DNA from 3 places in the Nocardia sp. NPDC059180 genome. Region 2 is predicted to be linked to each of the others. Evidence: riboswitches for the same ligand, from Rfam matches in the RefSeq annotation. Region 2 holds a riboswitch; each other region holds the start of a gene.
The links. A riboswitch is a leader RNA that binds a small molecule or an ion and turns the genes downstream of it on or off. The one in region 2 is predicted to bind cobalamin.
Positions count from the first base shown of each region.

Region 1: another riboswitch for cobalamin. It lies ahead of metE (5-methyltetrahydropteroyltriglutamate--homocysteine S-methyltransferase); the one in region 2 lies ahead of ACFXNW_RS20850 (ABC transporter substrate-binding protein).
Region 3: another riboswitch for cobalamin. It lies ahead of ACFXNW_RS03730 (CbtB-domain containing protein); the one in region 2 lies ahead of ACFXNW_RS20850 (ABC transporter substrate-binding protein).

Region 1 is NZ_JBHZBU010000003.1:363,411-373,825, forward strand. Features, by position in the region: gene prpB (methylisocitrate lyase) at 1-831, shown strand, start outside; gene ACFXNW_RS12095 (bifunctional 2-methylcitrate synthase/citrate synthase) at 837-1,958, shown strand; gene metE (5-methyltetrahydropteroyltriglutamate--homocysteine S-methyltransferase) at 2,410-4,677, opposite strand; cobalamin riboswitch at 4,847-4,987, opposite strand; gene ACFXNW_RS12105 (pyruvate carboxylase) at 5,415-8,813, shown strand; gene rsmD (16S rRNA (guanine(966)-N(2))-methyltransferase RsmD) at 8,810-9,403, shown strand; gene coaD (pantetheine-phosphate adenylyltransferase) at 9,407-9,898, shown strand; gene ACFXNW_RS12120 (GtrA family protein) at 10,088-10,415, opposite strand, start outside.
Region 2 is NZ_JBHZBU010000006.1:334,857-345,271, forward strand. Features, by position in the region: gene ACFXNW_RS20815 (ScbA/BarX family gamma-butyrolactone biosynthesis protein) at 1-883, shown strand, start outside; gene ACFXNW_RS20820 (nitroreductase family protein) at 880-1,500, shown strand; gene ACFXNW_RS20825 (hypothetical protein) at 1,524-2,483, shown strand; gene ACFXNW_RS20830 (methyltransferase) at 2,505-3,602, opposite strand; gene ACFXNW_RS20835 (TIM barrel protein) at 3,709-5,520, opposite strand; gene ACFXNW_RS20840 (ABC transporter ATP-binding protein) at 5,536-6,327, opposite strand; gene ACFXNW_RS20845 (FecCD family ABC transporter permease) at 6,324-7,388, opposite strand; gene ACFXNW_RS20850 (ABC transporter substrate-binding protein) at 7,369-8,484, opposite strand; cobalamin riboswitch at 8,652-8,773, opposite strand; gene ACFXNW_RS20855 (MerR family transcriptional regulator) at 8,836-9,618, opposite strand; gene ACFXNW_RS20860 (D-isomer specific 2-hydroxyacid dehydrogenase family protein) at 9,853-10,415, opposite strand, start outside.
Region 3 is NZ_JBHZBU010000001.1:790,813-801,227, forward strand. Features, by position in the region: gene ACFXNW_RS03670 (NAD(P)-dependent oxidoreductase) at 1-162, opposite strand, end outside; gene ACFXNW_RS03675 (MerR family transcriptional regulator) at 227-631, shown strand; gene ACFXNW_RS03680 (response regulator) at 650-1,312, opposite strand; gene ACFXNW_RS03685 (sensor histidine kinase) at 1,309-3,060, opposite strand; gene ACFXNW_RS03690 (ABC transporter ATP-binding protein) at 3,233-4,132, shown strand; gene ACFXNW_RS03695 (ABC transporter permease) at 4,129-5,004, shown strand; gene ACFXNW_RS03700 (TetR/AcrR family transcriptional regulator) at 5,008-5,616, opposite strand; gene ACFXNW_RS03705 (FMN-dependent NADH-azoreductase) at 5,726-6,373, shown strand; gene ACFXNW_RS03710 (DMT family transporter) at 6,376-6,696, shown strand; gene ACFXNW_RS03715 (SRPBCC domain-containing protein) at 6,756-7,211, shown strand; gene ACFXNW_RS03720 (OsmC family peroxiredoxin) at 7,270-7,713, shown strand; gene ACFXNW_RS03725 (CbtA family protein) at 7,771-8,556, opposite strand; gene ACFXNW_RS03730 (CbtB-domain containing protein) at 8,547-8,750, opposite strand; cobalamin riboswitch at 8,780-8,932, opposite strand; gene ACFXNW_RS03735 (antibiotic biosynthesis monooxygenase family protein) at 8,971-9,291, opposite strand; gene ACFXNW_RS03740 (alpha/beta fold hydrolase) at 9,371-10,150, shown strand; gene ACFXNW_RS03745 (A/G-specific adenine glycosylase) at 10,270-10,415, opposite strand, start outside.

The DNA of each region.
Region 1 (10,415 bases), on a different contig from region 2:
ATTCAGCGGATGCCCGGCGCGTTCAATCCGCTGGTCGCCAAGCTGATTCAAGAGGTCGGCTTCGAAGGCGTCTACGTGTCGGGCGCGGTCGTCTCCGCCGAGCTCGCGCTGCCCGATATCGGGCTGACCACCCTGACGGAGGTGGCCGGGCGGGGACAGCAGATCGCCCGCGTCACCGATCTGCCGGTGCTGATCGACGCCGATACCGGGTTCGGTGAGCCGATGAACGCCGCCCGCACGGTGACCCTGCTCGAGGACGCGGGCCTGGCCGCCTGCCATATCGAGGACCAGGTGAATCCGAAACGGTGCGGCCATCTCGACGGTAAGGCGGTGGTCGAGCGCGACGAGATGGTGCGCAGACTGCGGGCGGCGGTGTCGGCGCGGCGCGATCCGAACTTCGTCATCTGCGCGCGCACCGATGCCCGTGGCATCGAGGGGCTGGACGCGGCCATCGATCGCGCCAAAGCCTACGCCGACGCGGGCGCCGACCTGATCTTCACCGAAGCACTGGCAGACGAAGGTGAGTTCGCGAAGTTCCGTGCGGCGGTGGATGTTCCGTTGCTGGCGAATATGACCGAATTCGGCAAATCCGAACTGATTTCGGCAGGCACGCTCGAAGAGATCGGCTTCAACGCCGTCATCTATCCGGTGACGACGTTGCGGCTGGCAATGTTCGCCGCCGAACGTGGATTGCGTGAGATCGCTGCCACCGGAACGCAGTCGGGGCTGATCGACAGCATGCAGCACCGCTCGCGGCTCTACGAACTGCTGGACTACCAGCGCTACAACGATTTCGATGCCGGAATTTTCAACTTCACCGTGAGTGAGTGATCGATATGACCGAGATCAAGAAGGGGCTGGCGGGTGTGGTTGTGGATACCACCAGCATCTCGAAGGTGGTGCCCGAGACCAATTCGCTGACCTATCGCGGCTATGCCGTTCAGGATCTGTCGCGGCTGTGCTCGTTCGAGGAGGTCGCCTATCTGCTCTGGTACGGCGAGCTTCCGAACGCAGGGCAGCTCGAACTGCTGTGCCAGCGCGAGCGCGCGCAGCGGCGCGCCGATCGGTCGATCCTGTCGCTGGTGCAGAAAATGCCCGACAGCTGCCATCCGATGGATGTGGTGCGTACGGTGGTCAGCTACCTCGGGTCCGAAGATCCGGTCGAGGACCTCGCCGGTGCCGCGGACGAGAAGGTGTTGCTGGTCAAGGCGTTGCGGCTGACCGCTGTGCTACCGACGGTGATCGCGGCCGATATGCGTCGCAGGCGTGGCCTGGAACCGATTGCGCCGCATTCGCATATGGGGTTCGCGGAGAACTTCCTCAACATGTGCTTCGGGAAGGTGCCCGATCAGCGGATCGTCAAAGCCTTCGAGATCTCACTGATCCTCTACGCCGAGCACAGCTTCAATGCCTCGACCTTCGCGGCGAGGGTGGTCACCTCCACCCAGTCCGATATCTACAGCGCCGTGACCGCCGCGATCGGCGCGTTGAAGGGTCCACTGCACGGCGGCGCCAACGAGGCCGTCATGCACGCCATGCTCGAGATCGGTGATCCCGAACTGGCCGCGGAATGGTTGCACACCAAACTTGCGAACAAACAGAAGGTGATGGGCTTCGGCCACCGCGTCTACAAAAACGGCGACTCCCGCGTCCCCACCATGAAGGCCGCGCTCGATGAGGTGGCCGAGGTGACCGGAGATAGCCGATGGCTGCGCATGTACTCCGAACTCGAACGCACCATGGCCGAATCCACCGGCATCAAACCCAACCTGGATTTCCCGGCAGGCCCTGCCTACCACCTGATGGGCTTCGACATCGAGATGTTCACCCCCATCTTCGTCATGAGCCGCATTACCGGATGGACGGCGCACATCATCGAGCAGGCGCAGTCGAACGCTCTCATCCGTCCGCTGTCGGAGTACGTCGGCGTCGAGCAACGCGAACTCGTCGTCGCCTGATTCCGCGCACCCGGACCGGCCGTCACGCTGCCTGTGCAGCGGGACGGCCGGTCCTGCTCATATGGGGGTGATTCTCGACGATTTCGACATTCCGCGGCGTGTCGTGCGGTGTGTTGAAAGTTCTTGGAATAAGGGGGAACCGAATCCTTGCCCGGGTCGTCCAACCTGGCGAAACGATGACTGTGATGTGTGAGGAGGGGTAGGCGCATGGAGCGGAATCAGGGGTGCCGGGCGGTGTGGCGTGGGGTGGTGGCGCCGGAGTCGCGGGATCGGCCGGTGTTGCGGGTGGCGCGGCGATGTCAGGGGTGTGTGGAGAAGCGCGGGAGGAGACGGGAGCCGGGGGCTGCGGGAGAGACGGAGGGTTGAGAGGTGTGCAGTTGATGGGTGGGGAAAGCGGAGCTGGGCCGCACCTGTGAGGTGCGGCCCAGCTTCGTTCATCCGGTCGTGCTGATCAGCGCACGGCGCGGGCCGCGGCGACCATATTGCGTAGCGACGCCTCCACCTCGACTGGGCCGCGGGTCTTCAGGCCACAGTCGGGGTTGACCCACAGGCGCTCGGCGGGAACGGCTTTCAGCGCCGCACGCAGGGCGGTGGTGATCTCCTCGACACCGGGCACCCGGGGCGAGTGGATGTCGTAGACACCCGGCCCGACACCGAGATCGAATCCGGCGGCATTCAGATCATCGAGCACCTCCATATGCGAGCGCGCCGCTTCGATCGAGGTCACGTCGGCATCCAGGCCGGCGATCGCGTCGATCACCTCACCGAACTCCGAGTAGCACAGATGGGTGTGGATCTGGGTGGAGTCGGCGACACCGGAGGTCGCCAATCGGAACGCCTGCACCGACCAGTCCAGATAGGCCTGCTGATCGGAGGCCCGCAGCGGCAGCAGCTCGCGCAGCGCGGGCTCGTCCACCTGCACGATCCTGATGCCCGCGTCCTGCAGATCCACCGTCTCGTCCCGGATGGCAAGCGCCACCTGCCGCGCGGAATCTCCCAGCGGCTGGTCGTCACGGACGAACGACCAGGCCAGAATGGTGACCGGACCGGTAAGCATGCCCTTGACCGGCTTCTCGGTCAGCGACTGGGCGAAGCTGATCCAGTCGACGGTCATCGGCGCCGGACGGCTGACGTCACCGAACAGGATCGGCGGGCGCACGCACCGGGTGCCGTAGGACTGCACCCAGCCCAGATCGGTCGCCGCGAACCCGTCGAGCTGCTCGGCGAAGTACTGCACCATGTCGTTGCGTTCGGGCTCGCCGTGCACCAGCACGTCCAGCTCCAGCTTCTCCTGCAACGCCACGACATCGGCGATCTCATCACGCATCCGGCGCTCGTATTCGCTCTGGTCGATCTCACCCGAGCGCAGTGCCGCGCGCGCCAGCCGGATCGCCGAAGTCTGCGGGTACGAGCCGATAGTGGTGGTCGGCAGCGGGGGCAACTGCAGCCGCTCCTGCTGCAGGGTGCGCCGCTGTTCGGCCGGAGTGCGCCGGATGGCGTCGGGACCGAGTGCGTCGAGGCGGGCGCGGACCTGGGCGTTGCTGATCCGCGGGTCGGCCTTGCGGCTCGCCGATGCCGCACGCGCGGCGGCCAACTCGTCGGCGATCGCCTCCGTGCCTGTGCTCAGACCGGTCGCGAGCAGCCGCACCTCGGCGACCTTCTCGGCGCCGAATGCCAGCCACGAGCGCAGTGCGTCGTCCAGGCGGGTCTCGACCGCCAGCGAGTACGGCACATGCAGCAGCGAGCACGACGTGGACACCGCGAGCGAACCCGCGGACCCGAGCAGGGTGCCGAGAGTGGTCAGGGCGGCGTCCAGATCTGTGCGCCACACATTGCGTCCGTCGACCACACCGGCGACGAGCAGCTTGTTCGCCAGCGCGGGCACCGCCGCCACCTCGGCGACATCGGTACCCGAGGTCAGGTCGACGGCGATGCCTTCGATATCGGTGCCTGCCAATGTCGCCAGCGCACCGGCGGGCGTGCCGAAGTAGGTGGCGACCAGCACGGCCGGACGGCGCTGGGCCGCCGACAACTCGGTGTACACCTGCCGCACCACCGCGAGCTCGTCCTCGGTCAGATCGGTGACCAGGGCAGGCTCATCGATCTGTACCCAGCTCGCGCCTGCGTCGGCGAGCAGCCCCAGCAGTTCCCGGTACAGCGGAATCAGCTCGCCGACGCGGTCGAGTGCGGCCGCACCGCTGGTCTTGGCCAGCTTCAGGAAGGTGATCGGCCCGACGACGACCGGCCGGGCGGGCACCCCGAGTTCGATTGCCTCGCGCAGCTGGTCGAGCAGCGCCTTGGGGTGCAACGAGAACGTCGTCTCGGCACCGATTTCGGGAACGAGGTAGTGGTAGTTGGTGTCGAACCACTTGGTCATTTCCAGCGGTTCGACCGAGTCGTTGCCCCGCGCCGCGGCGAAATAGCGATCCAGCGGGTTCTCGATCCCAGCGACCCGCGGCGGCAGCGCGCCGAGCAGTACCGCGGTGTCGAGCACCTGGTCGTAGTAGGAGAAGGTGCCGACCGGAATCGAATCCAGTCCGGCGGCGAGCAATTCGGCGTACTGGGCGCGGCGCAGCTCGCGGGCGGTGTCATGCAATTGGTCCGCGTCGATGCGACCGGCCCAGTAGGACTCGGTGGCGCGTTTGAGTTCCCGGCGCGGCCCCACCCGGGGAAGTCCGAGAACCGTTGCGGTGAACGGGCTTGGCGAAAGTGCAGTCACGGTGTTCTCCAGTGCTGAAGTTCGACAGCCAATGCCGTTTTCGGGTGCGCGGACACCGATGAGACCCCGATGAACCCGGCCACCCGGCCGGGTCGAATGTCAACACTGGTGGCGGCGCCCGATCCACGAGGCGATGGCCGCCGGATACGGCGTATCCGGCACAACGGGCAGGTCTTCGGACTCGCGGGCACCGGCCGATTCGGCCGACCTACTGGCCGTCGCTTCCCAGGCTGTGTGCCCAGTGCTGATGACGGCGGTCGTTCCTGCTCACCGCTGCGGGACAGTCCCGGATTTCCACCGGGTTCCCTCTCGCCCGCCTGGTGGCGGGCTTCGACGCCGGGGCGGACGTTCGGGGCTCCTTGTCGTCCGGCCGGCGAACCAGCTGCAGTGCCCACGATAGTCCGGGCGGCATTCGAGTGGTGAGCCGACCGCCCGAGACCCTGATTCGCCTCGCCCGGCCGGCCGAATGTCCCGGGGGCTGACCGGCGAAGAGCGCGGGCTGCTGATGGGCGCCTCGGCTGGGCAACTGCGCGGGGGCCGGCGGCACCGTACCCGGGGTGGTGGTAACCCGCCAGTAACTACGGCGGTCAGCTTTGCGCACGGTTCGGCGCGCAGGCCGGTGAGATGTGACGGCCCGATGAACGCAACTTCGCAACCGTGCCATACCTAGTTGTGAAGATTCCTGCGAAGTGGACTTCGGTGTCGAACCACGCGGTGGCGGCGGGTACGTTAAGCCAATGTTCTCGAAAGTCTTGGTTGCCAACCGCGGCGAAATCGCCATCCGCGCCTTCCGCGCGGCCTACGAACTCGGCATCGGGACCGTGGCCGTCTTCCCGCATGAGGATCGCAACTCGGTCCACCGCCTGAAGGCGGACGAGGCCTATCAGATCGGCGAGGAAGGCCACCCCGTCCGGGCGTATCTGTCCATCGAGGCCATCATCGAGGCGGCCAAGACGGCCGGCGCGGACGCCATCTACCCCGGGTACGGCTTTCTGTCGGAGAACCCCGACCTCGCCGCCGCCTGCGCTCGCGAGGGCATCACCTTCATCGGCCCCTCCGCCGAGGTGCTCGAGCTGGCGGGTAACAAGGCGCGCGCCATCGCCGCGGCCAAGGCGGCCGGACTTCCGGTGCTGAACTCCAGCGAACCATCGGCAAACGTCGAGGAGTTGCTGGCGGCAGCCGAATCGATGGACTTCCCGGTCTTCGTCAAGGCCGTCGCCGGTGGCGGTGGTCGCGGTATGCGCCGGGTCGCCGCGCCCGCGCAGCTGCGCGAATCCATCGAGGCCGCCTCCCGCGAAGCCGAGTCGGCCTTCGGCGATCCCACCGTGTTCCTCGAACAGGCGGTGGTGAATCCGCGCCACATCGAGGTGCAGATCCTGGCCGACACCCAGGGCAATGTCATGCACCTGTTCGAGCGCGACTGCTCGGTGCAGCGGCGCCACCAGAAGGTGATCGAGCTCGCGCCCGCCCCGAACCTCGATCCCGAACTGCGGGAACGGATCTGCGCCGACGCGGTGGCCTTCGCCCGTCAGATCGGCTACAGCTGCGCCGGCACCGTGGAGTTCCTGCTCGACGAGCGCGGCAAGCACGTCTTCATCGAGATGAACCCGCGGATCCAGGTCGAGCACACGGTGACCGAGGAGATCACCGATGTCGACCTCGTGCAGTCGCAGCTGCGCATCGCCGCCGGTGAATCCCTCACCGATCTGGGCCTGAGTCAGGACACCGTCGCCATTCGCGGCGCGGCCATGCAGTGCCGGATCACCACCGAGGACCCGGCCAACGGGTTCCGCCCCGACACCGGCCGGATCACCGCCTACCGCACCCCGGGCGGCGCCGGTATCCGTCTCGACGGTGGCGCAAATCTGGGCGCCGAGATCGGCGCCTACTTCGACTCCATGCTGGTCAAGCTCACCTGCCGTGGACGCGACTTCCCGACCGCGGTCGCGCGGGCCCGCCGCGCGCTGGCCGAGTTCCGCATCCGCGGCGTCACGACCAATATCCCGTTCCTGCTCGCGGTGCTCGACGATCCGGACTTCCGGGCGGGCCGAGTTACCACGTCGTTCATCGACGAGCGTCCGCAGCTGCTGGATCTGCGCCGGTCTGCCGACCGTGGCACCAAGATCCTGGAGTACCTGGCCGACGTCACCGTCAACAAGCCGCACGGTGAACGCCCGACCGCGGTCTACCCGCACGACAAGCTGCCCGCCATCGATTTGTCGGTGCCGCCGCCGGACGGCTCGCGGCAGCGGCTGCTGACGCTTGGCCCCGAGGGTTTCGCGCGGGCGCTGCGTGAACAGGACGCGGTCGGGGTTACCGACACCACCTTCCGTGACGCGCATCAGTCCCTGCTGGCCACCCGAGTGCGTACCGGCGGGCTGCTCGCGGTCGCCGGGCATGTCGCCCGGTTGACGCCGGAACTGCTGTCGATCGAGGCATGGGGTGGTGCCACCTACGATGTGGCGCTGCGCTTCCTGCACGAGGATCCGTGGGAGCGGCTGGCGGCGCTGCGCGAGGCCGTCCCCAATATCTGTCTGCAGATGCTGTTGCGCGGGCGCAACACCGTCGGGTACACGCCGTATCCGGAGAAGGTGACCCGGGCCTTCGTCGCCGAAGCCACCACGACCGGTATCGATATCTTCCGCATCTTCGACGCGCTCAACAACGTCGATCAGATGCGTCCCGCCATCGATGCGGTGCGCGAGACCGGAACTGCGGTCGCCGAGGTCGCGATGAGCTACACCGGCGATCTGTCCAACCCGGACGAGAACATCTACACCCTCGACTACTACCTCAAGCTGGCCGAGCAGATCGTGGACGCCGGTGCGCACGTGCTGGCGATCAAGGACATGGCCGGTCTACTGCGCGCACCGGCCGCGGCCACCCTGGTGTCGGCGTTGCGCAGCAACTTCGACCTGCCGGTGCATGTGCACACCCACGACACCCCTGGCGGTCAGCTCGCGACCTACCTGGCGGCCTGGCAGGCAGGCGCGGACGCCGTCGACGGCGCGAGTGCCGCGATGGCGGGCACCACGAGTCAACCCGCGCTGTCGGCGATCGTCGCGGCCGCGGCGAACAGTCCCCGCGACACGGGCCTCGACCTGCGCAACGTCTGCGATCTGGAGCCGTACTGGGAGGCACTGCGCAAGGTGTACGCGCCCTTCGAATCCGGGCTGCCCGCCCCGACCGGACGCGTCTACACCCATGAGATCCCCGGTGGTCAGCTGTCGAACCTGCGTCAGCAGGCCATCGCGCTCGGCCTCGGCGATCGCTTCGAGGAGGTCGAGGCGAAGTACGCGGCTGCCGACCGCCTGCTCGGCCGGTTGGTGAAGGTGACCCCGTCGTCGAAGGTGGTAGGTGATTTGGCGCTGGCTCTCGTCGGCACCGGCGTCGACATTGCCGATTTCGCTTCCGACCCCGGTCGCTACGACATCCCGGATTCGGTGATCGGGTTCCTGCGCGGTGAACTCGGCACCCCTGCCGGTGGCTGGCCCGAACCGTTCCGCACCAAGGCGCTGGCCGGGCGCGGAGCCGCCAAGCCGGAAACCCCGCTCACCGCCGAGGACGAGGCAGGGCTGGCCGGAAGCTCGGCGCAACGCCGGGCGACGTTGAACCGGCTGCTGTTCCCCGCACCCACCGCCGAGTTCTTGGCGCATCGGGAGAAGTACGGCGACACCACCGGCCTGTCGGCCAACCAGTTCTTCTACGGTCTGCGCCGCGGCGAGGAACATCGGGTGCAGCTGGAGAAGGGTGTCACCCTGCTCATCGGCCTGGAAGCGATCTCCGAGCCCGACGAGCGCGGTATGCGCACGGTCATGTGCATCCTCAACGGCCAGTTGCGGCCGGTGTCGGTGCGCGACCGCTCGGTGGCCAGCGAGATCCCGGCCGCCGAGAAGGCCGACAAGAACAACGCGGGCCATATCGCCGCGCCGTTCGCCGGTGTGGTGACCCTCGCGGTCTCCGAGGGCGACACCGTCGCCGCCGGTGACACCATCGGCACCATCGAGGCCATGAAGATGGAGGCCGCCATCACCGCGCCGCGCGCCGGCCTGGTCGGTCGGGTCGCGATCGGCAAGGTGCAGCAGGTAGAGGGTGGTGACCTGCTGATCGAGCTGGCCGTGCGCGAATCCGAATGACGCGCATCGTTGCTGGGACCGCGGGCGGGCGACGCCTGCGTGTCCCGCCCGCGGGCACCCGGCCGACCTCGGACCGGGTGCGCGAGGCGCTGTTCAGCGCGATCGACGCCCGTCTGGAGCTGGATGGCGCCCGGGTGCTCGACCTGTACGCCGGGTCCGGTGCGCTCGGGCTCGAGGCGCTCTCGCGCGGCGCGGTGCGGGCGCTGCTGGTCGAATCCGATCGCAAGGCCGCGGCGGTGGTGCGCGGCAATATCGCCGATCTCGGCCTGCCCGGTGCCGAGCTGCGCGTCGGAGCTGTGTCGACCGTGCTGGCGCAGCCTGCGCCTGCCGAGTTCGACCTGGTGTTCTCCGATCCGCCCTACGACCTCGACACCGCCGTCGTCATCGCCGATCTGACAGCGCTGGCCGGACACGGCTGGCTCGCGCCCGGCGCGCTCGTGGTGGTGGAACGGTCCAGTCGCTCACCCGAGATCGACTGGCCCGCAGGATATCTGGGGGAGAAGTCGCGTCGCTACGGTGAGACCAGGATCGAGCTCGCCGAGTTCGACAGCGCACCGGGCGAACCCGCCGATCGGCCTGCTAGCGTCTGACTCATGGCAGGAGCGCTGTGCCCGGGTTCGTTCGACCCGGTGACCAATGGACATATCGACGTGTTCAACCGAGTGGCGGCCCAGTTCGACGAGGTCGTCGTCACGGTGATGATCAACAAGAACAAGCAGGGCATGTTCAGCGTCGACGAGCGCATCGACATGCTGCGTGAGGCGACCGCGCATCTGCCGAATATCCGGGTCGAATCCTGGTACGGGCTGCTGGTGGATTTCGCGCGCGAACAGGGCATCACCGCGATCGTCAAGGGTCTGCGCGATGCAGGCGACTTCGGCTACGAACTGCAAATGGCGCAGATGAACAAGAAGCTGTCCGGCGTGGACACCTTCTTCGTTGCTACCAATCCCGCCTTCAGCTACCTGTCCAGCTCGCTGGTCAAGGAGGTGGCGACCTTCGGCGGTGACGTCACCGACATGTTGCCGCCGGCCGTGCACAAGCGGCTGCTGGAGCGCATCGCCGAACGGGCAAGCTCTGTTTGATTTGCGGCGCCTTCGGCACCGCGTGTTCGCGGCCCCTGGTGGCTCGCGTTTCCGCTACCGCTGCTTGCCTTCGGCGTGCGCAGCGGCAGCGGAAACGCGAGCCGGGCCACGAACCGGGCTCCTCTGGGTCGCCCGTCTCGCCGTGTGCATGTAGCGCGATTTGTGTTTGTAGCTGCGGCCGACGTCCCTTCAGAAAACAAGGCCGCGCAGCGCGAGGAATCGCAGTCCGCCGACGGCGGCGGTGATGGCCAGGACGGCGGCGGCCTGGAAGGCACTATCGAGGCCGGGAGCCCAGAAGTCGAGTGCGGCCAGTCCTGCGGTGGAGATGCCGAGGCCGGCCAGTGCGAGTCCGCCGCCTTCCCACTGGGCGGTGAACCAGCCGACGCGGTCGGCGGCGTGGAAGGTGAGCTGGCGATGCAGTTCGTTGGCGATCACCGTGCTGACGATGGAACCCGCCACGTTGGCCACCAGCGGCCCGATGCCGAGCATGCCGAAGAAGAGCAGGACGTAGGCCACA
Region 2 (10,415 bases):
CGAGGACCAGTTCGTCGCCGGTGCGCAGCTGCCGCGCATGCACTCCTATTACGGCGACCATGCGGGCACCCTCGCCCTGCGCCACGATCCGCTGGTGGTGATGGAGGCCGCGCGCCAGGCGGCGATCGCGTTGACCCACGAGTTCTACGGCGTTCCCACCGACCGGGCATTCCTGGTGCGCACTTTCAACGGCGCCGGCGCCGATACCGAGGCCTGGGATGTCGGCTTCGCGCCCGCGGATCTGGTGATGGCCGTGCGGGTTCCGCGCAAACATCACGACGGGACCGATATGCACGGCGTCGATATGGTGCTCGACATCTCCTGTGGTGGCGTGCCGATGATGACGGTCGACGGTTCGTTCTCCTGGACCACCGGCGGGCGTTGGGACCGGATGCGCAGCGCGTTCCGCGACAGCCTCGGTCTCGGTCCGTTCGTCGGTGCGTCCGCGCTGACCGAGCGGGCCGAAGCAGCCGCGGTGGGCCGGGAGAGCTGGCGCAATGTGGTGGTCGGTCCGATCCGGCGCGACGGCGACACCGCCTCCGCGACGTTGGTGCCAGATATCGGCCACCCGATCCTGTTCGATCACCCGCTCGACCACGTGCCCGGCAGCCTGCTGATCGAGGCGTGCAGACAGACCGCGCTGGCCATGGTGCTCACGCAGGCGCCTCGGCTCATGGGGGTATCGAGCACCTTCGACCGTTTCGTCGAACTCGACAGCCCCGCCGAATGCCGGGCCGAGATCATCGCTCGCACCGGCGACCGGACGGTAGTGCGCAGCGAGATCCACCAGGCCGGCGCCGTCGCGGCTCGCGTGGACGCCGAATTCGCCGACGATGTCGTCCTGGGCGAACCGGACGCGTCGATCGATGGGGCCGGCCTGTGAAGGGTGTCGCCGAACTGCTCACCACCACACGCGCTTTCCGGCGCAGACTGGATCTGACCCGGCCGGTCGACCGTCGAGATCTGCTGGAGTGCCTCGATATCGCGGTGCATGCGCCGAGCGGGACGAACCGGCAGCCATGGCGGTTCCTCGTCGTCCAGGACGCCGCGACCAAACAGCAGATCGCCGAGTACTACCGCAAGGGGTTCGCCGCCTACCTGTCCGCGCGCACCCCACGCCCGGATCAGCTCGGTGACCTGGCTTCCGGACAACACCTGGCCGCGCACCTGCACGAGGTGCCCGCGCTGGTGGTGGTGTGCTCGCTCGGCCGTCCACCGGCCGAGGCGTCGTCGTTGCTGTTGGCCAGCTTCTACGGGTCCATCTATCCGGCGGTCTGGAATTTCCAGCTGGCGCTGCATGATCGGGGTCTCGGTTCATGCATGACCACCGCGCATCTGGCCTACGAACGTGAGATCGCCGAGCTGCTCGGCATTCCGTTCGAGGAGGTGACCCAGGTGGCGATGCTGCCGGTCGCGCATCTGCTGCCCGGAGGCACGAGCCCCGGTCGGCGGGCACCTGCGGCCGAGGTGACCATGTGGGACCGCTGGGGTGCGGAGTGAGCCAGGCGGCTGAGGGCGGGAGCGTGCGTGACCGGGCAGAACCTCCCGGCCCGGCTGTCGTGCCCTCGCCGACGGGACCGCTCGGCACCGTGATCCGTATCGCGCGCTTCACCGCCGTGATGTACAAACCGCATTACTTGCTCTACGGCGTGCTGTGGGTGCTGGCGCTCGAAGGCACGGCCGCGCTGGTCACCCAACCGGATTCGAGCTGGCACCCCACCTGGGCGACGGCGCTGCGGATCGTGGTGGTCGCGTTCGTGCTGCTGTATCTGCGGATGGTCGACGAGCAGAAGGATCTCGACTACGACAGGGTGCACAACCCGGATCGACCACTGGTGACGGGTGCGGTCACCGCGCTGGATCTGCGCGCCGCGATGGCCGTCATCGCGATCGGTGCGATCGCGGCGAGCCTGCTGCTGTCGGTAGGTTCGGCTGTCGCCATCGCCGCGGTGCTCGCGTACGGGCTCGGGCTGTGGGGCCTGGAACGGCTCTCGGAACCGATCCGCACCAGTATTCTGCTGAATCTGCTGGTGACCTATCCGGTGCAGTTGCTGGTCACGGCCTATGTCGTGGTGTCGGCGATCGACACCGGCGAGGTCGAATCCGGATGGCAGGCAGCGGCTGCCGCGGTGATCTTCGCCGGTGCGTTCTTACAGTTCGAATTCGCGCGCAAGACCTCACGGACACCGCGGCCGGGAGAGATGTACTACTCCAACGCCCTCGGCACAGTCGGATCGGTGGCCGCGGCACTCGGCTGCGCGGTGGTCGCTGTCGCCGCCGATCTGTTGCTGGTCCGGCCCTGGGAACACGAGGGCGCCCGCGCGGTGATCGGCTGGATTCCGCTGGTGCTGCTGGTGGTTCCCTTTCTCGGCGGTGGGCGTTTCCTGCGTTCGCAGGACGGGGACTATCCGGTGATACCGGCCGTGCTGTTCATCCTCACGCTCTATCTGGCCCTCATCGCGCAGGCGGCCGTGCCGGGCTGAGCGCGCTCGATCGGCCGGTGCTCAGCTCACCGGGACGGCTTCGAGCACGTTCTCCGGGGACAGGGTCGGGGTAACCGAGGCGAGGGTGAGACCGCATTCGGCCAGCAGCGCACGGTATTCGGCCTCGGTGCGTTCGCGGCCACCGGTGTTGACCAGCATCTCCAGGTCGATGTATTTGCTCGGATGCGGGCGCGTGTCGTCCGGCAGTACCAACTCGATGAGCAACAGCCGCGCCTGCGGCGACATGGCAGCGCGCACGGTGCGCAGAATCCGCGTGGCCTGATCGATGGGCCAATCGTGGATGACGTGCTTGAGCAGGTAGGCGTCGCCGCCTTCTGGAACGGTGTCGAAGAACGAACCCGCCACCACGGCACACCGGTCGGCCACTCCGAGTTCGGCCAGCCGGGGCCGGGCCTCGGCCACCACCTCGGGAAGATCGAACAGAATGCCGCGCGCCTGCGGCGCCCGCCGCAGTATCTCGGTCAGCAATGCGCCCTGCCCACCACCCACATCGACGAGGGTGCGGTAGCGGCCGAAGTCGTAGGCCGATAGCAGCGGGAGCCTGCCGAGATCGTCGATACTGGTCATCGCGCGGTCGAAGAGGGCACCGAGTTCGCGGTCGGTGCGCAGATAGTCGAACAGCGGAACTCCGTCGACGGTGCTGCCCACCGCGTCACCGGTGCGCACCACGTCCACCAGCTGCGTCCAGTTGTCCCGGTGGATCTTCGTCCCGAAGAACAGCGCGGCGTCGCGCAGTGAGACCTCGGAGTCGGCCCGCAATGCCCGCGCCATCGGCGTGAGCGCGTACCGGCCGTCGCGGCGCCGGGTGAAGATGCCGTGACTGATCAGCAGCCGGAGCAGCCGGTGCAGCGCATCCTCATCGGCCCCGACCGCCTTCGCCAGGTCGGCGCCGTCGCGTGGTCCGTCGGCCAGCGCGTCGGCCACTCCGAGGTCCGCGGCGGCATGAATGGCCTGGGTCAGCCAGCCTGCCGCCAGCATCTCCAGCAGTGCCACATGCCCCGGCACCATCCGCCGGTGCGCCGCAGCCATCACATTGCGTGCCCGTTCGGCCACCCGCACCAGCGCCCGCGGTGGCATTTTCGCTCGATCGGAGGTCATGAGACTCCATTCGTCGGCGTCGGCTTGCCGAAGACATTACGGTCGCGATGGTCCCGACATGCGGAAATGCCGAACCTCGAGCGCAGTCCGCTGTTCGTGGGGGCTACTACGGGTCGGTGACGAGGGCGGCGGTGTAGTGGGGCCGCTCCCCGGCGGTGCGATCGCACCCGACCAGGACGGGATGGGTGCCCAGGTCCCGCACCTCGACGACGTGCCGGTCGGTGCTGCCGGAACGCCCGTCGTGCACGGTGGCGAGGTAGCGCATATCGGTGTCGGATTCGAGGCTCAGCTGATGGGTGATCCAGTCCCAGCCGTAGCCGCGGAAGAGCTCTCGTTCGATGACCTGCTCCCGCGGGTCGCGCAACGCCGACCACCCGCGATACGAGCCCATCAGATCGGCGGGATGGCCGGTCCGATCGACCAGCTGTGGAATCAGCTCAGGACCGAGATTTCCCCAGTATCGGCCGTCCGGGAAGTCGACAAGGGTCGGCGCGAACCGATGGCCGCCGAAACTGCTGACCCGCCACACCCGGACCGCGTCGGAGCTGCCCCCGAAACGGCGCAATCGCTCGTAGAACGGATAGCCGCGGGTGCCGCAGCACCCGTCGACGGAGGCGTGGGTGCAGACGACGAGATCGCGGTGCTCGCCGTGGATACGGTAGCGGGCGAAGCCGGTGAGCTGGTCGCGATCGTCGTCGAACAGCGCGGTGATCAACTCGGGTGCCAGGTCCTGGGGAACATGGTGTTCGATGCGTTCGAACGGGGCCGCCGCGCCGGGGCGCCGGTCGAATCTGATGACGCGCATCAGCCCGGGCACGGAGTACTCCGGGTCGGGCGCCGCGGCAAACGTTTTCATGGTGAGCCCACATTCCTGGGTGCGCTGGGTCGCGGTACGCAACGCGGCGCGCAGCGGCGCAGCCACCCGATCGGTCTCCCAGACCGGTGTGCCCATGCCCGGCGGCCAGGGCAAGGGCAGCTCGAGCATGAGGAATCGGTCGAACGGGCGAGCAGTCCCGATCGGGTCCTCATCCGCCGCGCGTGCGATCACCGAGCAGGAACGCTGTCCGCGCACCATGGGTTCGCGCCGCGGAAGGCTCGGTGGGTGACCCGCCATCGCGTCCAGGACATTGAGACGGGCCCGCGATGCCTCGGACTCGAGTTCGCCCGCAGTGCCAAGCTTCGTCACGCTCTCGACGGCGCTCGGACCGCTGAAACCATGCGCGGCCAGCGCGCGGTACAACTCGGCGAAGTCGACAATGCCGTCACCCGGAGTGATCGCGGGCGGCATGGCGCCGCTGACGGCCCGGTAGCGTGCGAGTGCCGGATGGTCGCGGATCCCGACAGCGTGGATGTAGGGCACCACCTCACCGAGCCCCCGCGCCGGTGGTTCACCGCCGTAGTGCACGAGATTGCCCGGGTCCCAGCAGATCCGGAACGCCGGATGGCCGACGCGCTCGACCACCGACAGCGTATCGGCGGCGGTGCGGGTGAGTCCGCCGTGCGGTTTGACGGCGATGGTCACTCCGTGTGCCTCGGCATACGGCGCCGCGGCGGCCATCAATCGCAGATAGCGGTCGTTGTGCGCTGGTTCCGCGCAGCCCATATCGATCAGCGTCGATACACCGAGGCGCATGCAATGATCGAGCTGTCGGCACAGCGTCTCGAACGCATGGGTATCGCCGCGGTCGAGATCGGCGGCGTGGGCGAGCATCACCAGCCGCAACCCGTGATCGGCGATCACCGCGCCGATCTCGGCCGCCGCCGTCGGCGAGGTGACCGGGGTGATCACCTCGGTGACACCGTGCACCGGCAGTGCCACCGCCGTGTACCCGGCTGCCCGGATTCCGGCCAGCGCACGCGGTAACGCGAACTGTGCCCACGGCCGGACGGTGCACGCGAGCTCGAGGTCAGCTGTCACAGATCGTGCCCTCTCTCAGTGGTTCTCGGCCATGCCGGGTGGCCGGTCGTCACGGGTGACGATCACCCGGCGTGGTGGCAGCTCGGGGCCGGTGTCGAGCATCAGCGAATGCGCACGCACGCCGTACAGCGCGCCGACCGTGTCGTCGGTCAGCAGTTCGGTCACCGGGCCGATCCGGACGTCCGTGCCGCCGAACATCAGCATCGCGGTATCGGCGATCTCCATCGCATGATCGGGGTGGTGGGTGGTCAGCACCACCGCGCGGCCCTCATCGGCGAGCTCGCGCAGCAATCGCAGGATCCGGCCCTGGTTGCGCAGATCGAGTGCGGACGCGGGCTCGTCGAGCACACAGATCGCGCTCTGGGCGGCGATCATGCGCGCGATCAGCACGAGTTGGCGTTCTCCGCCACTGAGGCTTGGATAGTCGCGGTCGGCGAGCTCGCCGAGGCCGACGCGATCCAGCGCCGCCAGCGCGATCTGCTGATCGCGGCGACCGGGCACGGCCAGCGCACGCAAATGCCGCGCCCGGCCCATCAGCACCATGTCGAACACCGAGTACGCGAACGTCGACCGATGGCTTTGCGGGACGAACCCGATCGGGCCGTCCGCGCGCACGCGGCCCTCGGTCGGTGCGGTCAGGCCGGTGACGCAGCGCAGCAGCGTCGATTTTCCCCGGCCGTTCGGACCGAGCACCGCGAGCACCTCGCCGGGGCGGCAGCGACAGTCGACGTCGCGGAACAGCCACCCCGCGCTGCGCTCGTGGGAGAACCCGAGCCCGTCGAGCACCAGGCCGGACGACTCGGTCACTCCGACCACATCCGTTTGCGGTTGCGCTGCAACAGGACGAGGAACACGGGCGCGCCGACGAGGGCCGTGAGCACCCCGAGCGGTATCTCGGCGGCCCCGAGGTTGCGGGTGACGGTGTCGATCACCGTGAGGTAGGCGGCCCCGAGACCGATACTCACCGGGATCAGCAACCGATGGTCGGGGCCGACCCACAGCCGCGCCAGATGCGGTACCACCAGCCCCACCCAGCCGATGACCCCACTGACCGCGACCGCGCCCGCCACGATGGCGGCCACCGCCACCAGCAGCGTCCAGCGCAACCGGGCAGGACGCACACCGAGCGTGGCCGCGTCGTCATCGCCGAGGGACAGCAGATTGATCCGCCAGCGCAACGCACAGATCAAGGCCCCACCGAGCAGTACCGGCACCGCGGCGATCGCCACCTTGCCGTAGGTCGCGGTCGCGAGGCTGCCCAGCAGCCAGAACACGATCGACTGCAGTTCACCGTAGGGGTCGGCGAGATAGGTCAGCAGGGAGACCAGCGCGGAGAAGAACGCGCCGACCACGATTCCGGACAGCACGATCGTCAACGGTGGTGCGGGCCCGCGCGTGCGGCTGGTCAGGAACACCGCGACCAGAGCCACCAGGCCGAAACCGAACGCGCCCAGTACCAGTGCCGCCGAACCGAGCCCGAGCACGATCGCGAGCGCGCCGCCGAACGACGCACCCGAGGAGACACCGATGATCTGCGAGCTCACGATCGGGTTGCCGAACACCGCCTGCAACACCACCCCGCACACCGCCAATCCCGCACCGATCAGCATCGACAGCAGCACTCGCGGCAGGCGCACCCGCAGCACCGCCGCTTCCTGAGCTTGCGACCAGCTCGGATCCAACGGCAGCACCTGGCCGAGCAGGATCCGGGTGACATCGACGACTCCGATCGAGTACCGGCCGACTCCGAGTGCGGCGATCCCGATGGCGACGACGGCCAAGGGCAGGCAGATCGTGGCGGCGCGACGTCGTTTCCGCGGGTCGCTGCCCGCTTGCCGCGGCGCCCGCTCAGCGGCCGAAATCTGCATAGCCCCGCGATTCGGCATTGGCGCGGACCTGCAAGATCGTGTCCAATTGCGCATCGCTGGGTTCAGCGCCGTACAGGAACCCATAGTCGCGCACGACCTCCGAACGCAGACCAGGCGCACCCGTGCCGTGCACGAGCCCGGCGAGCCATTCCCACATCAGCGGTGACTCCTGGCTGGGCGGGTCCCACCGGTAGCCGCCGAGCGGAACCTTGTAGACGCGACGCTCCCGCACCGCGCGCAAGCTCGCCAGCGCGGCGTTGCCGTAGAGGTCCTCCGGCAGCGTCGGACCGAAATTGCCGACCAGGATGATGTCGGGGTCCCAAGCCAGCAGTTGCTCTATTCCGACGACGGCGCGCTGCTGTGCGATCGCGGCGGCCGGATTCCGCGCGCCGACCAGTTCGGTGACGAAATGGTTGTAGGACCCGGCGCCTGCCACGTGCAGCCCGTCCGCATCGCCGAACAGGTACAGCACCGACGGCGGCGCACCCACCGGACGGCGCTCGGTCAGCCGGTCGCGCCGCTGACGCATGCCGTCGACGATCCGAGCGGAGCGGTCGGTGGCGCCGAGCAGTTCGCCGTACAGCGCGACGGCGCCCTCCAGATCCTCTTGCGTGCCATAGGTGAGCGACACCACCGTCAAGCCCGCATTGCGCAGCGGGTCGAGAATGCCCGCACCGCGATCGCCCCACTGCACCACCACATCCGGCTCGGCGGCGAGGATGCTCTCCACATTCGGCGCGAACTCGGCGCCGGCCACATCGGTGCGGACCGACAGCAGCTGCGGATGCACCTCGCCGAGGAAACCGTCACGGATGGCGGTCGCCGAGGCGGCGTTCATGCCCGCAAGCACATCCGGACGTCCGGCCACCGCGATCATCATCGAGGCGGCGGGCATGGGGATCGTGACGACCCGGCGCACCGGGCCCGGCAGGACGACAGTGCGGCCGGTCAAGTCGGTCACTGTCGGTCCGGCACCGGTATTCGCGGAACCGGCGTGAGCGCACGCGGCGATCGCGGGCAGGGTGGCGGCGGCGAGCAGCCCGGTCAGCAAACTACGGCGGGTGATCTCGACGCGGGTGACCCTCGTATCCGGCAATGTCGTTCCTCTCGCGTCGAAGGTGGGACACGAGAACAGCATTCGCGGGGTGCGTGGCGCGGTATTGCCGCGTGGTGCACGAGTCGCCGACCGGCCGCCGGTGGTGACGACGCGGATGAATGGCCGCCCCCGGGGTCCTCGCCCCGTGGTGGTGTTCCGCGGCGGGTCAGTCTCCTGACTCCCGGATCGACGCGGGCCCCGACCTTCCAGCCTTGCGGCCGTGGTCGTCGTTGGGGCCGACTCCCCGATAACAGTGGCGGGACCGTGCCGGATTCGCACCGGCTTCCTGGCTCCCACCGCGGGTTTTCGAGCTCATGCTAGCCAACACCGCGTAGCCGTGGGGGGCTCGGGCTACCGGCGCCTCTCGGATTCGTCGGAGTTGGCCGGGGTGCGTTTGCGATCGCGATCGGCGGCGGTTTCGAGGTATTCACCCAGTTCGCGGCGCAGATTGGTGTCCAGGGAGCGGGCCAGAGTGCTGTGCACCGACGCGACGCTCAGTTCGCGCATCTTGTTGAGCATGGCCGTCGTCTGCGCGATCTCCTCGCTGGTTTCCGGTAGCCAGCCGGGGCCGTGCTCGTCGACGATGTGTTTGCGCGCCGCGGTGATCATGATCTTGGTGATGTCGTCGATGTGAGCGGCGACCTGGGTGTGCACGCTGATCAGGGTGCGTAGGTCGAGCCCGTATTCGTCGAGTTCGGCGAAGGAGGTGAGCAGCTGGGTGTCGGTGAAGACGACGGTGTCGTTCTCGATGCGGACCAGATCCATCCGGCGCAACTGCTCGACGAGGTCATCGGTATCGGGCCCGAGGATAGAGCCGATCAACTCCCGCGACACCTCGAACGGCTCATCTTTGGCCCAAGTCGCCGTCACCGCGTGCTGCAGCCCGAGCACCTCGGTGAGATCCTTGCCGGTCTCCCAGCTAGTGATGAAATCGGCGATATGGGCGGTGGTGAAACCGCGCTGCAGCAGCGAGTCGATCAACCGCAGCCGTTCCAGGTGGGTGTCGTCGTAGATGCTGGCGCGGCCGTTCTTGCCGACCGGCGGCGGCAGCAGCCCGCGTTCCTGATAGGCGCGGACATTGCGGCTGGTGGTGCCTGCGGCGCGCGCGAGATCGTCGATGCGGTAGTTCGGCATCGCTGCACCTCCCTCGCAAACCCCACCCGCGCCGGACCGGCGGGCGCCACGGCCGTCGACCGCCCGAGTGTAGCGCCCACCGGCCGATGCGCCGGACACCGCCGCGTGTCATCGAAGTCGGGAGCGATGGTGATCGCGGACTCCGGTCGATGCCCTCCCGTCGGGTCGGCGAGCGGCCGGGCGCGAGCGGTCGCGTGGTCGCGGTGGGAGCAAGCTGGTCGCCGCCGCGTGAGGTCAGTAACCGCGCTGCGGGTCGATCGGTGCAAGCAGGTCCGCACCGGCTTCGAAACGGGTGACGTTGTCGGTCACGTGTTCGGCGAATGCCGCCATGCGCAGCTGCGGTGGATTCGAGTCATGCGGGGTGACAATGGCATTGGGAAGATTCCAGAGCGGATGACCGTCTGGTAGCGGTTCGGGATCGGTGACATCGAGCCCCGCGCCGCCGATAGCGTTCGTGCGCAACGCCTCGACCAGGGCATCGGTGTCGACGAGGCTGCCGCGCGCCACGTTGATCACCCACGACGTCGGCTTCAGTTGCGCCAACTCCTTCGCGCCGATCAGATGCCGGGTCTCGGCGGTGGCCGGGGCCGCGATCACCACATGATCGGTGCGGGACCACACGCTCGCGAGATCGTCGGCGCGCACCGTCTCCACCGAATCGGTGATACCCGGCCCGGTGACCGGGCGTCCGGAACGATTGACCGCGATGATCTGTGCGCCCAGCGGCGTCAGCATCGGGATGAGCGCGCGTCCGATTCCGCCCGCCCCGACAATGGCGACGGTGGCGCCGCGCAGCG
Region 3 (10,415 bases), on a different contig from region 2:
CCGTGCACCGCGAGCGACGAGTTCGTCGGCCTTCTCCGGGCTGCGATTCCAGACGGTGAGCGGGTGGCCTTTGTTGATCAGGGTGTGGGCCAAGGCCAGACCCATCGGTCCGAGGCCGACGAGAGTGACAGGTTGCGCGTTGTTCGAATGATGTGTCGCCATGACGCTTACGGTAAAGTCTCACATGGGTGTGAGAGTCAAGTCTCGGTGAGGCGGGGAGCGGCATATGCGAATCGGAGACCTGGCTCATCGCACCGGCGTCAGCGTCCGGTTGCTGCGTTATTACGAGGAGCAGGGGCTGCTGCGCCCGGTGCGCAGGCCGAGTGGCTACCGCGAATTCCACGAGGACGACATCCGGGTGGTGCGCAACATCCGGACCCTGCTGGCCGCGGGCCTCAACACCCGGATGATCGCCGAGGTGCTGCCGTGCATTATCGATGACGGCACGGTCCTGGCGCCCGGCTGTCCCGGCATGCTGCCGGACCTGTACCGCGAACAAGAACGGATCGACAAGGCAGTAGCCGACCTGCTGGCCACCCGTTCGGTCTTGGATTCGATCATCGCCGCCGCGCAACCGGCCGCGGGTGAACCCGATGATTGCCTGGTCAGCGTGGACAGCCCCGCAGACTGACGTTCGGGTGCCCGGTTCCTACTGCCAGCCCGGACGCACCAGTCCCGATTCGTAAGCCAGCACCACCAATTGGGTGCGGTCGCGGGCGTCGAGTTTGGTGAGGATGCGGCTGACGTGGGTGCGGGCGGTGGCGGGGCTCATGAACAGGCGCTCGCCGATTTCGGCGTTGGTGAGGCCCTCGGCTACCAGGGTGAGGACCTCGCGTTCACGGTCGGTGAGTTCGGAAAAGGTAGCGGGTGGAGGTTGTTTGGCGTGTTCGGAGAATTCGGCGATCAAGCGGCGGGTGACCCCGGGTGACAGCAGTGCATCACCGGCCGCGACCACCCGGACCGCGCGCACCAGGTCCGCGGGCTCGGTGTGCTTGACCAGGAATCCCGTTGCCCCGGAACGCATTGCCTCGAAGACGTATTCGTCCAACTCGAAGGTGGTCAGCACGACCACCTTCACCTCGGCCAGTTTGGGATCGTCGGCGATCATGCGGGTGGCGGCCAGGCCGTCCAGGATCGGCATCCGGATATCCATCAGGACCACATCGGGGGTGAGCGCGCGCGTCATCCGCACGGCCTGCTCACCGTTGTCGGCCTCGCCGACCACCTCGATACCGTCCTGCGCGTCGAGCAGCGCGACGAATCCGCCGCGGACCAGCGCCTGATCGTCGGCGACCAGCACCCGAATGGTCATCGCAGCTCCGCTCCGCCGTGGCCGTCGACCGTGTCGTGGTGTAGCTGTCCACCCGCACGTATTCGTGCCGCCGAAGCGAATCCAGGCGACGGATCGGGCGCCACGCTTGTGCGATCGTCAGCGTCACCGGAAGAACCAGGTTTCCGACGCTCAGGCAATGTGCTGCTGCCGCTGCTGCCGCCGCCGGGGCGTCGCGCATCGCTGGACGGGTTCGAGACGCCGTTGCCGGGCGACGCAGCCGCGGACGAAGCGTCCCCGGCCCCACCCCGACCGACATCTCCAGTGGGCGGCGTCGCGTCCGACTCGGATCCGGCCGCCGACTTTGTTTCGGTGCGTCGCGGTTCCGGGCGATCAGCCGAAATGGGCCGGACCGGCAGCCGCGCCGCCACCCGGAAGCCCCCGCTGGGCCGCGGCCCGGCAGTAAGCGCACCCCCGAGCGCGTGGGCCCGTTCGCGCATGCCGATGATCCCGTTGCCGCCGGTGGTTCCGGTGCGCACGGGTGTGCTGGTGGGGCGGGTGTTGTCGATGGTGAAGTCGACCGAGTCGGGGGTGTAGCGCACGGTGACGGTCGCGTCGGCGCCCGGTGCGTGCCGGACGACGTTGGTCAGCGATTCCTGGATGATCCTGGCCGCCGCCACATCGATGACGCTCGGCAGCGGTGCGACGGTGCCGAGCACCCGGGTGTGCACAGTGAGCCCGGCTTCGCGGATGCGGTGCAGCAGCTCGTCCAGATCGGCGATGGTCGGTGCGGGGGTGCGCGGCGCAGCGGGCTGCGGTTCGGCCTCGGCCACCTCGGACCCGCTCGTCGGCCGGTCACCACCCTCGGGCGCGGCTGCGGTGGACGCGCCGGTTGCCTGTGCCCGCCGCGCCGCGCGGCGCATCTCGGTACTGCGCCGCCGGGCGCGAGCCCTGCGCCGTCGACCGCGGCGAGCCCGCTCGGCCGGATCCGCCATCGACTCCGGCTCGGTATCTACGGCCTCGCCGCCGACAGGATTCCCGGTACGAATCGTGTGCAGCAGCGTATGCACCTCGGCGAGTGCCTCCTTGCTCGCGCCTTTGATCGCGGCCAGCGCCGACGCCGCCTGCTCGGGTTTCTTGTCGAACAGTTCCAGCGCCACCGAGGCCTGCACATTGATCAGCGACAGGCTGTGGGCCAGGACATCGTGCAGTTCCCGTGCGATGGCCAGGCGTTCCTCACTGGCCTGCCGTCTGCGCTGCGCTTCCTCGTCGCGCCGGGCGGCTTCGGCGCGCTGCCTACGCGCCTCGAGCACTGCCTGACGCTGACGGATCCCTTCGGCGATACCGACGAGCACCGCGAGCCATGCCATCAGCCCGAAGATCTGCCATACCTCGGTCGGCCTGCCGAGCAGCGCGGGCAACGGCCAGACGATCACCAGGTAGCCGAGCGGGACCAGGGGGTAGGTCCACCACCGTGATCCCCGGGTCGCCGCGGTGAGGAAGGCGATGACCAACGAGACGAAGATCGGCCCGTAGCCGTAGTCGAGCGTCAGATAGCTCACGCACGCGGCGAGCGTGACGAACAGGACCGGCACCGGTTCATATCTGCGAAACAGCAGCGCTACCGGCCCGACCAGCAGCAGCGCGTAGCCGAGGGCGTCGAGGGACCGCACTCCGGTCTGTCCGAAGTTGGCCCCGCGCCCGCCGAACACCTGCACCAGAGCGACGACAAGCGCCACCCCCCAGTCCCATCCGACCAGGCCCCGACCCGCCATCCCGAACTCCCGCACGTTATGCACCCTATTCGCCCAGCAGCCGGAATCCATCCGTACCGACACGTATTTCCCCGATACGCGCCGCGCACACCCCCGGATCGGCCCGATCTTCTACGACGCCGGACGTACCCGAACCCGCGTCGCTGGACGGATGTGACCGTCGTGCACACCGAGGAGGGTTTCGTCCATGACGGATTCGATTGTGGTGACCACAGAGCTGACCAAGCGGTACGGCACCCATCTCGCGGTGGATCGGGTGGATATGCGCGTCGAGCCGGGCGAGATCTACGGATTCCTCGGCCCCAACGGCGCGGGTAAGACGACGACATTGCGCATGCTCGTCGGGTTGATCGCCCCGACTGCGGGTTCGGCCACCGTGCTCGGCCATCGGCCGGGCGATCCCGCGGTGGTGCGCCGGATCGGTGTGCTGATCGAGGGCCCTGGCTTCTACCCCTATCTGTCCGGCCGGGACAATCTGCTGGTCATGGCCCGATATCGCGGGCTGGGCCGGGCCGAGGTGGACGAAGCGCTCGAGCGGGTCGGCCTGGCCGGGCGAGCCGATGACCGCTACCGCACCTATTCGCTCGGCATGAAGCAGCGCCTCGGCGTCGGCTCCGCTCTGCTCGGCCGCCCCGACCTGCTGATCCTGGACGAGCCGACCAACGGCCTCGATCCGGCGGGTATGGCGGAGATGCGTTCGCTGATCACCGATCTGGCCGCGGACGGGCACACCGTGCTGCTGTCGAGTCACATGCTCAGCGAGGTGCAGGAGATCTGCGACCGGGTCGGTGTCATTTCCGGCGGCAGATTGCTGGCCGAATCGACGGTGGCCGAATTGCGGGGCGCCTCATCACTGTTGGTCCGCGCCGAGCCCGCCGAGCTGGCGTTCCCCGCGATCCGCGCGGTGATCAGCGAGCCGGTGATGCTCACGGCGGCAGGCATCCGAGTCGAGGCGGCTGCGGATGCGGCGCCGAAACTCGCCCGCGCGGTGGTCGAATCCGGCGCCGATCTGCTGGAACTGCGTGTCGACGAGAAATCGCTCGAGGAAGTGTTCTTCGAGATGACCGGGCTGGAGGCCGTGAAATGAGTGTGCGTACCGCGACGTCGACGATGTCGGATCTGATCGCCAGTGTTCGAGCCGAACGCCTGCGCCTGACGAAATGGCCGGCGTTCTGGATCCTCCTCGGCAGCTGGATCCTGTTGAACCTCACCTTCGCCTACCTGTTCAACTACCTGGCCTATCGGTCCGGTGAGCAGACATCGATGTCGGATGGCCTGCCGAAAGATCAACTGTTGCAGCAGATGCTGCCCGGTGCGGTGCCGGAGGTGTTCACCCAGGGCATGGCCATGTTCGGTGGTGCGCTCATGCTGATCCTCGGTGCGCTGACGATCGGCAGCGGCTACGGGTGGGGGACCTGGAAGACCGTGCTCACCCAAGGACCGTCGCGGATCGTGGCGATCTCGGGGACGTTGATCTGTCTCGCGGTGGTGGTGGTCGGGCTGGTGCTCGCTGCCTTCGCCGTGGATCTCGGTGTGGCGTCGCTGATCGCGAGCAGTGAATCGCAGCAGCTGCTCATGCCGTCGCTGGGACATTCGCTGGACGGGATCATCAGCGGCAGTCTGATTCTCGGGATGTGGACCCTGGCGGGTGCGCTGATCGGCGCGATCGCCCGTGGCCCTGCGCTTGCTGTCGGCCTCGGCCTGATCTGGGTGCTGGTCGTGGAGAACCTGCTGCGCGGTGTCGCGGGCATCTTCGGCCCGATCGAGGTGGTCACCGATCGGCTGCCCGGCACCGCGGCGGGCTCGCTGGCAGGCGCGATGCGCACCACCGATGGACCGCCCACACCCGGGGTCCTCGACATCCTGACCCGCGTGGAGTCCGTGATCGCGCTGACGATCTACACCGCGGTCTTCGTGATCGCCACGATCTGGCTGATCCGCAGGCGCGATCTGGTCTGAGCGTCAGCGTCCGAGCAGGGCGTGCGCGAGCTGCCGCAAGGCCCCGGTGATCTGCGCCGGGGCCAAGCCGCGTGCGCGTTGCTGCTGATAGACCTCGGCGGCCAGCGGGGCGAGCAGTGGGTCGATCAGCGCGTCGGGGTTGTCCAGCTCGGCCGCGCGTAGCAATGCCCGCACGTGGGCGAACCAGAACCCGTAGGCGCCCGTGCCGAATCGCGCGCCGCCGGTTTCGGCGCCGAGCACCAGCCCCGAGTGGTTTTCCAGGAGTTCGACCATGGCCTCGTAGAAGGCGGCCAGCCGTTCGGCGGGGGCCGCGCCGGGACCGAGTGGTGGTTCGCCGCGCAGTAATCGTTGCTGCAGTGCCCGTTCATGTTCGTCGAGCAGGGCGACGGCGATCGAATTCGTGTCCGGATACCGGCGATACAGGGTGCCCCGGCCGACGCCTGCGGCCTTGGCGATGTCGTCCATCGTCACCGTGCGCGGGTCGCGATCGGCGAAGAGTTCGGCCGCAGCCGCGAGCACCTTGGCCCGGTTGCGTGCGGCATCGGCGCGCTCGACGGGCGCTTCACGGGGGCGGCCCATACCGATGGTGAGCAGGTCGGCGGGGGATTCCATGACGACGACTGTATCCGACGAACCAATAAGTGGACAAGCTGTCCACTTATGTTCTACAGTCGCTCTCAGCAAGAAGCGGACGCAACGTCCGGTTAATGGGAGGAATCCGATGACCACACTGCTGCACCTCGACGCCAGCGCAAGAAGTAAGTCGATCAGCCGTGAATTGAGCGCCGCCTTCGCCGGCGAATGGCGCGCCGGGAACCCGGACGGCGACTACCGCTACCGCGATCTCGCGGTGGATTCGGTGCCCTTCATCGACGAGGGTTGGACCGAAATCTGCGATCTGGTGCTCGCTGAGGGAAGTACCGATCTGGAGCGGATCGGAGAATTGGTGCGCACACCGGCGCAGCGCGCGGCATGGCAGATCGCCGGCCCGCTGCTGGAAGAACTGCTCGCCGCCGATGTCGTGCTCATCGGCACTCCCATGTACAACTATTCGGTCCCGGCCGCTCTCAAGGCCTGGATCGATCAGGTGGCGTTTCCGCGAATGTCGCTGGGGCAGCGGCGATTTGTTGTAGTCGCTGCGCGCGGTGGCGCGTACTCGCCCGGTTCACCCAAGGCCGAGTTCGACTACCAGGAACGCTATCTGCGCGATTTCTTCGCCGGTCATTTCGCGGTGCGAGACGCGGTGTTCGTCAACGCGGAACTGGCCAATTCCCGGCTCGATCCGGTGATGGCGCATCTTCGCGCCGAGCATGAACAGTCCTATGACCTCGCCCTGGCAACGGTGCGCGAGCTGGCCGGGGAGTACTGACGATGAGCTGGTTGATCCTAGGATTCGCGGGACTGGTGGAGATCGCCTGGTCCCAGAGCATCAAGCCGACCGAGAACTTCACCCGCCCACTGCCGACGCTGCTGTGCTTCGTGCTCGGGGCGTTCGCGGTCTACCTGTTGTCGCGGGCGATGCAGTCGCTTCCGGTCGGCACCGCGTACGCGGTCTTCACCGGCATCGGCGCGGTCGGTGCGATCGTGCTCGGCATGGTCGTGCATCGTGATCCGTTGAGCGCGGGCCGGTTTCTGGCGATGTCGCTGATCGTCGGCGGAATCGTGCTGGCCAAGGTGACCAATCCCGGCTGATCGCCGACCGGTCCGGCAAACGGTTCGACGGTTCCGCGAGCGCGGGTAAGGTCGGTCTGATGGTCGATCAGCACGTGCGTTTTCCGGACCTGTCGGCACGGCCTTATGAGCTCACCGTCGAGCGTGTCATGGCCGCCTCACCGGCATTGTTGTACCTGGCTTTGACCCAGGGCTTCGATATCTGGTTCGCGATACCCGATTCGGTCCGCATGCGTCCGCAGGTGGGTGAACCCTTCTACTTCGAAGCCGACAATCAGGGCACGCCCGTGCCGCATTACGGCCGCTTCCTGCGGCTCGAGCCCGACCGGCTCGTCGAGCTGACCTGGGTCAGCGGCGAGGGCGGCACCGAGGGCGCGGAGACGGTGGTGCGGATGGATTTCGTCCACCAGCCACGAGGTATTCGAATCAAGCTGCGGCACAGTGGGTTTCCGAACAAGGAAGCCTGTGATCGGCACCGCGCCGCCTGGCCCGCGGTGCTGGAACAGCTGGACAAGCGAACGGCTGCCGCGAGTTGAGCTCTGCGGGTAGGTTCGAGCCGGAACCCTCGCAATTTCGATAGTGGAAAGGACTGTGATGCCTACACGTACCGCGCGCACCGCATGGACCGGCGGCCTGCAGGACGGCACCGGACAGGTCGAGCTGGCCAGCTCGGGTGCAGGCAAGTACGACGTGTCGTTCCCGAAGCGCGCCGCCGACGCCGCTGACGGCACCACCAGCCCGGAGGAGCTGATCGCCGCGGCGCATTCGTCCTGCTACGCGATGGCACTGTCGGCCGAGATCGGCAATGCCGGCGCGACGCCGCGCAGCCTCGACGTCACCGCCGATGTCACCCTCGGCCCGGACCCGGCAGGCGGCTTCCGTATCAGCGGAGTGAAGATCACCGTCCGTGGTCAGGTCGACGGTCTCGACGCCGCCGGTTTCATCACCGCCGCCGAGGCCGCCAAGGCAGGCTGCCCGGTCAGCAAGGCGCTGGCCGGCGTCGACAACATCACCCTGGACGCCGCACTGGAGTCCTGAGACAGAAAAAGGGCGGTGCCGGTCATGCGACCGGCGCCGCCCTTTCTGGATTGCGGGTCAGGCTGCGGCAGCCGCCTCCGGCACCGCAGTACTGGTGCGGTTGGCGAATTCGGTGAGCAGCGCATAGCCGAGGCCGAGGCAGGCCCACAGCGTCGTCGATACCGCGAGGGAGGACACCCGGAACTCCCAGAGCAGACTTGCCGGGAAGTCGGCGCCGACCTCGTTCACACCGGGGAGCACGATGTAGCCGATCGCGGTGAGCAGCACGAACGTGCCGACACCGGCCGTCAGCCGCAGCGTATCGAGCCGACCGGCGAGCAGCTTCCACACATACACTCCGGCGCCGACCGCGACCAGGCCGAGCAGCACCGCCGCCACCCACAGCAGCGTCCGGTCGTTGATCGTCTCCGGATCGCCGACGGCAGGCGGATTGGCCGGGTACTTGAAGAACGGCACGGCGATGATCGCGGCCCAGCCGCCGATGCCGAGTCCGAGTGCGAGTTTCGGCCCGGACAGCGCGGTGTAGCGACGCGCGACATGAGCGACGGCGGCGAAGATCGCGCCGAACGCCAGACCCGCGAGGCCGAGCGCGAGGAATTGGCCCGCCTGCTGGCCGGAGCGGCTGACCAGCGGTTCTTCCTCGTCGCCATGGCTGTGTCCACCACCGCCGGCCGCCTCGCCGTGCGCCGATTCGGCGGCCGCATTGGCCTCCTCGATGGCGATCGCGGCTTCGACCTTGGGTTCGCCGACGAAATAGCCGACCGTGCCCGCCAGCAGACCGGCGATCAGACCGGCCAGCAGACCACGCAGCAACAGGGTGCGCAGAGTTCCGATCAGTGGCACGGAAGGCCCAGTAGGTGACGACCGTCGTGCATCAGCTCATGCATGTACATCCCGCTGCGCGAGATGGCACCCTGATCGAATCCGACCAGGTACAGCGTGAGCAGCGCGAGCAGTACGACACCGACCGTGATGAGCACGGTTGCCAGGGAATCGGTGACCCGGGCGGATGCGCCAGGGGAGTGCACGATGGCCATTCCAGTCCTCCTTGGGAAACTCGCGTCCCGTCGAGTGGTCGCGGAGGTGCCGGTGTCTGGCTTTTCCGGCACCGAACTCGGTGGCTGGAACACAGTGGCGCGACCGCTCCGGAATTGCACCGGATTACCGCGTCACCTTCGCGTTTGTCCTTCGAACTGTGACACCCCACAGCGGCCGTCGTCAATACAGCGTGGCGACGGCGGCCGTTGCGGGATGGTCTCAGCCGGCGGACGAGGCCTTGCCCGTGACGTCGAGGACGACCTCGAATTCGAGCAGCGAGGCACCAGTGGCGACCGGCTTGGTCTGCTGGCCCGCGTGTGCCTCGCGGGCCGGTCCATCGCGCCATGCCGCGAAGGATTCTTCCGAATCCCACTGGGTGACCACGAAGTAGCGGTTCTCGCCCGCGGTCGGCCGCAGCAGCTGGAAGCCGAGGAAGCCCGGCGAGTTCTCCACCGCGTGCGCCCGATGGGCGAAGCGCTTCTCCAGCTCGGGGCCCGCGCCCTCGGGAATCTCGATCGCATTGATCTTCACAACAGACATGCCTCGATTGTGCACCTTCCTCCTGTGCGGACCGGCGGGTGCGATCGGTATCACCGGCCGGTGCGGCACAATCGCGGACGTGTTGTACGACGAGGGCGGGACGGGCACGCCGCTGGTGCTGCTGCACGGCCTGATGGGTAGTGCCCGCACCTGGAGTGATCATCTGGATTGGCTGCGCGGTTTCGGGCACGTGTACACCTTCGACGCGGCCGGGCACGGCAGGCCTGCGCCCGCCGAGCTGAGCACCGAGGCATTCGTCGCCGATCTGGCCGCCGCGACCGAGCCCATCACCGAGCCGATGGTGGTGATCGGGCATTCGATGGGTGGGCTGCATGCCTGGATGTTCACCGCGCAGTTCCCAGAACGGGTGAAAGCGCTGGTGGTCGAGGATATGGCCCCCGATTTCACCGGCCGCACCGCCGCGCACTGGGCGGCCATGATCGAGGCCTGGCCGCAGCCGTTCCCGGACGAGGCCGCGGTACTCGACTTCTTCGGCCCGGTCGCCGGACGCTATTTCCTCGCCTCGTTCGAGCGCGGCCCCGACGGCTACCGCCTGCACGGCTCGGTGTCGACGTTTCGCGATATCTCCGAGGAGTGGGGGACCAGGGACTTCTGGACTCAGTGGCGCACAGTTCGCGTGCCCGCACTGCTGCTGGAGGGTGAGTACACCATCACCCCGCCGGGGCAGATGCGGGCGATGGCGGCCGTGCACCCCGGGGCCGAGTATGTGCTCATCCCCGATGCAGGGCATCTGGTCCACGACGATCAACCCGGTCGTTATCGCGCCGAAGTGAGCCGGTTCTTGAACCGCGTTCTCGCGGTCGCTGGCAGCGACGAAGGTGTGATCAACGGCGCGTAAGCGGGTCGAGTTCGCGTAAGTGGCTCGAGTTCGCGTAAGTGGGTCGAGTTCGCGTAAGTGGGTCGAGTTCGCGCCGCCGCATGAATATCAACGTCGGCAACGCAGAGGGCCGTGCCCGATCAGCTGCCGGGTTCGACGTGCCCGGTTTCGCCGGCCAGCGCGAACAGCCCGTCGGCCGTCTGCTCGATCAACCCGTCGACCAGCAGGGAATCCAGAGCGCGATCGCGCTGGCCTGGATCGCGGGTCCAGGCCATATCGAGCCGCA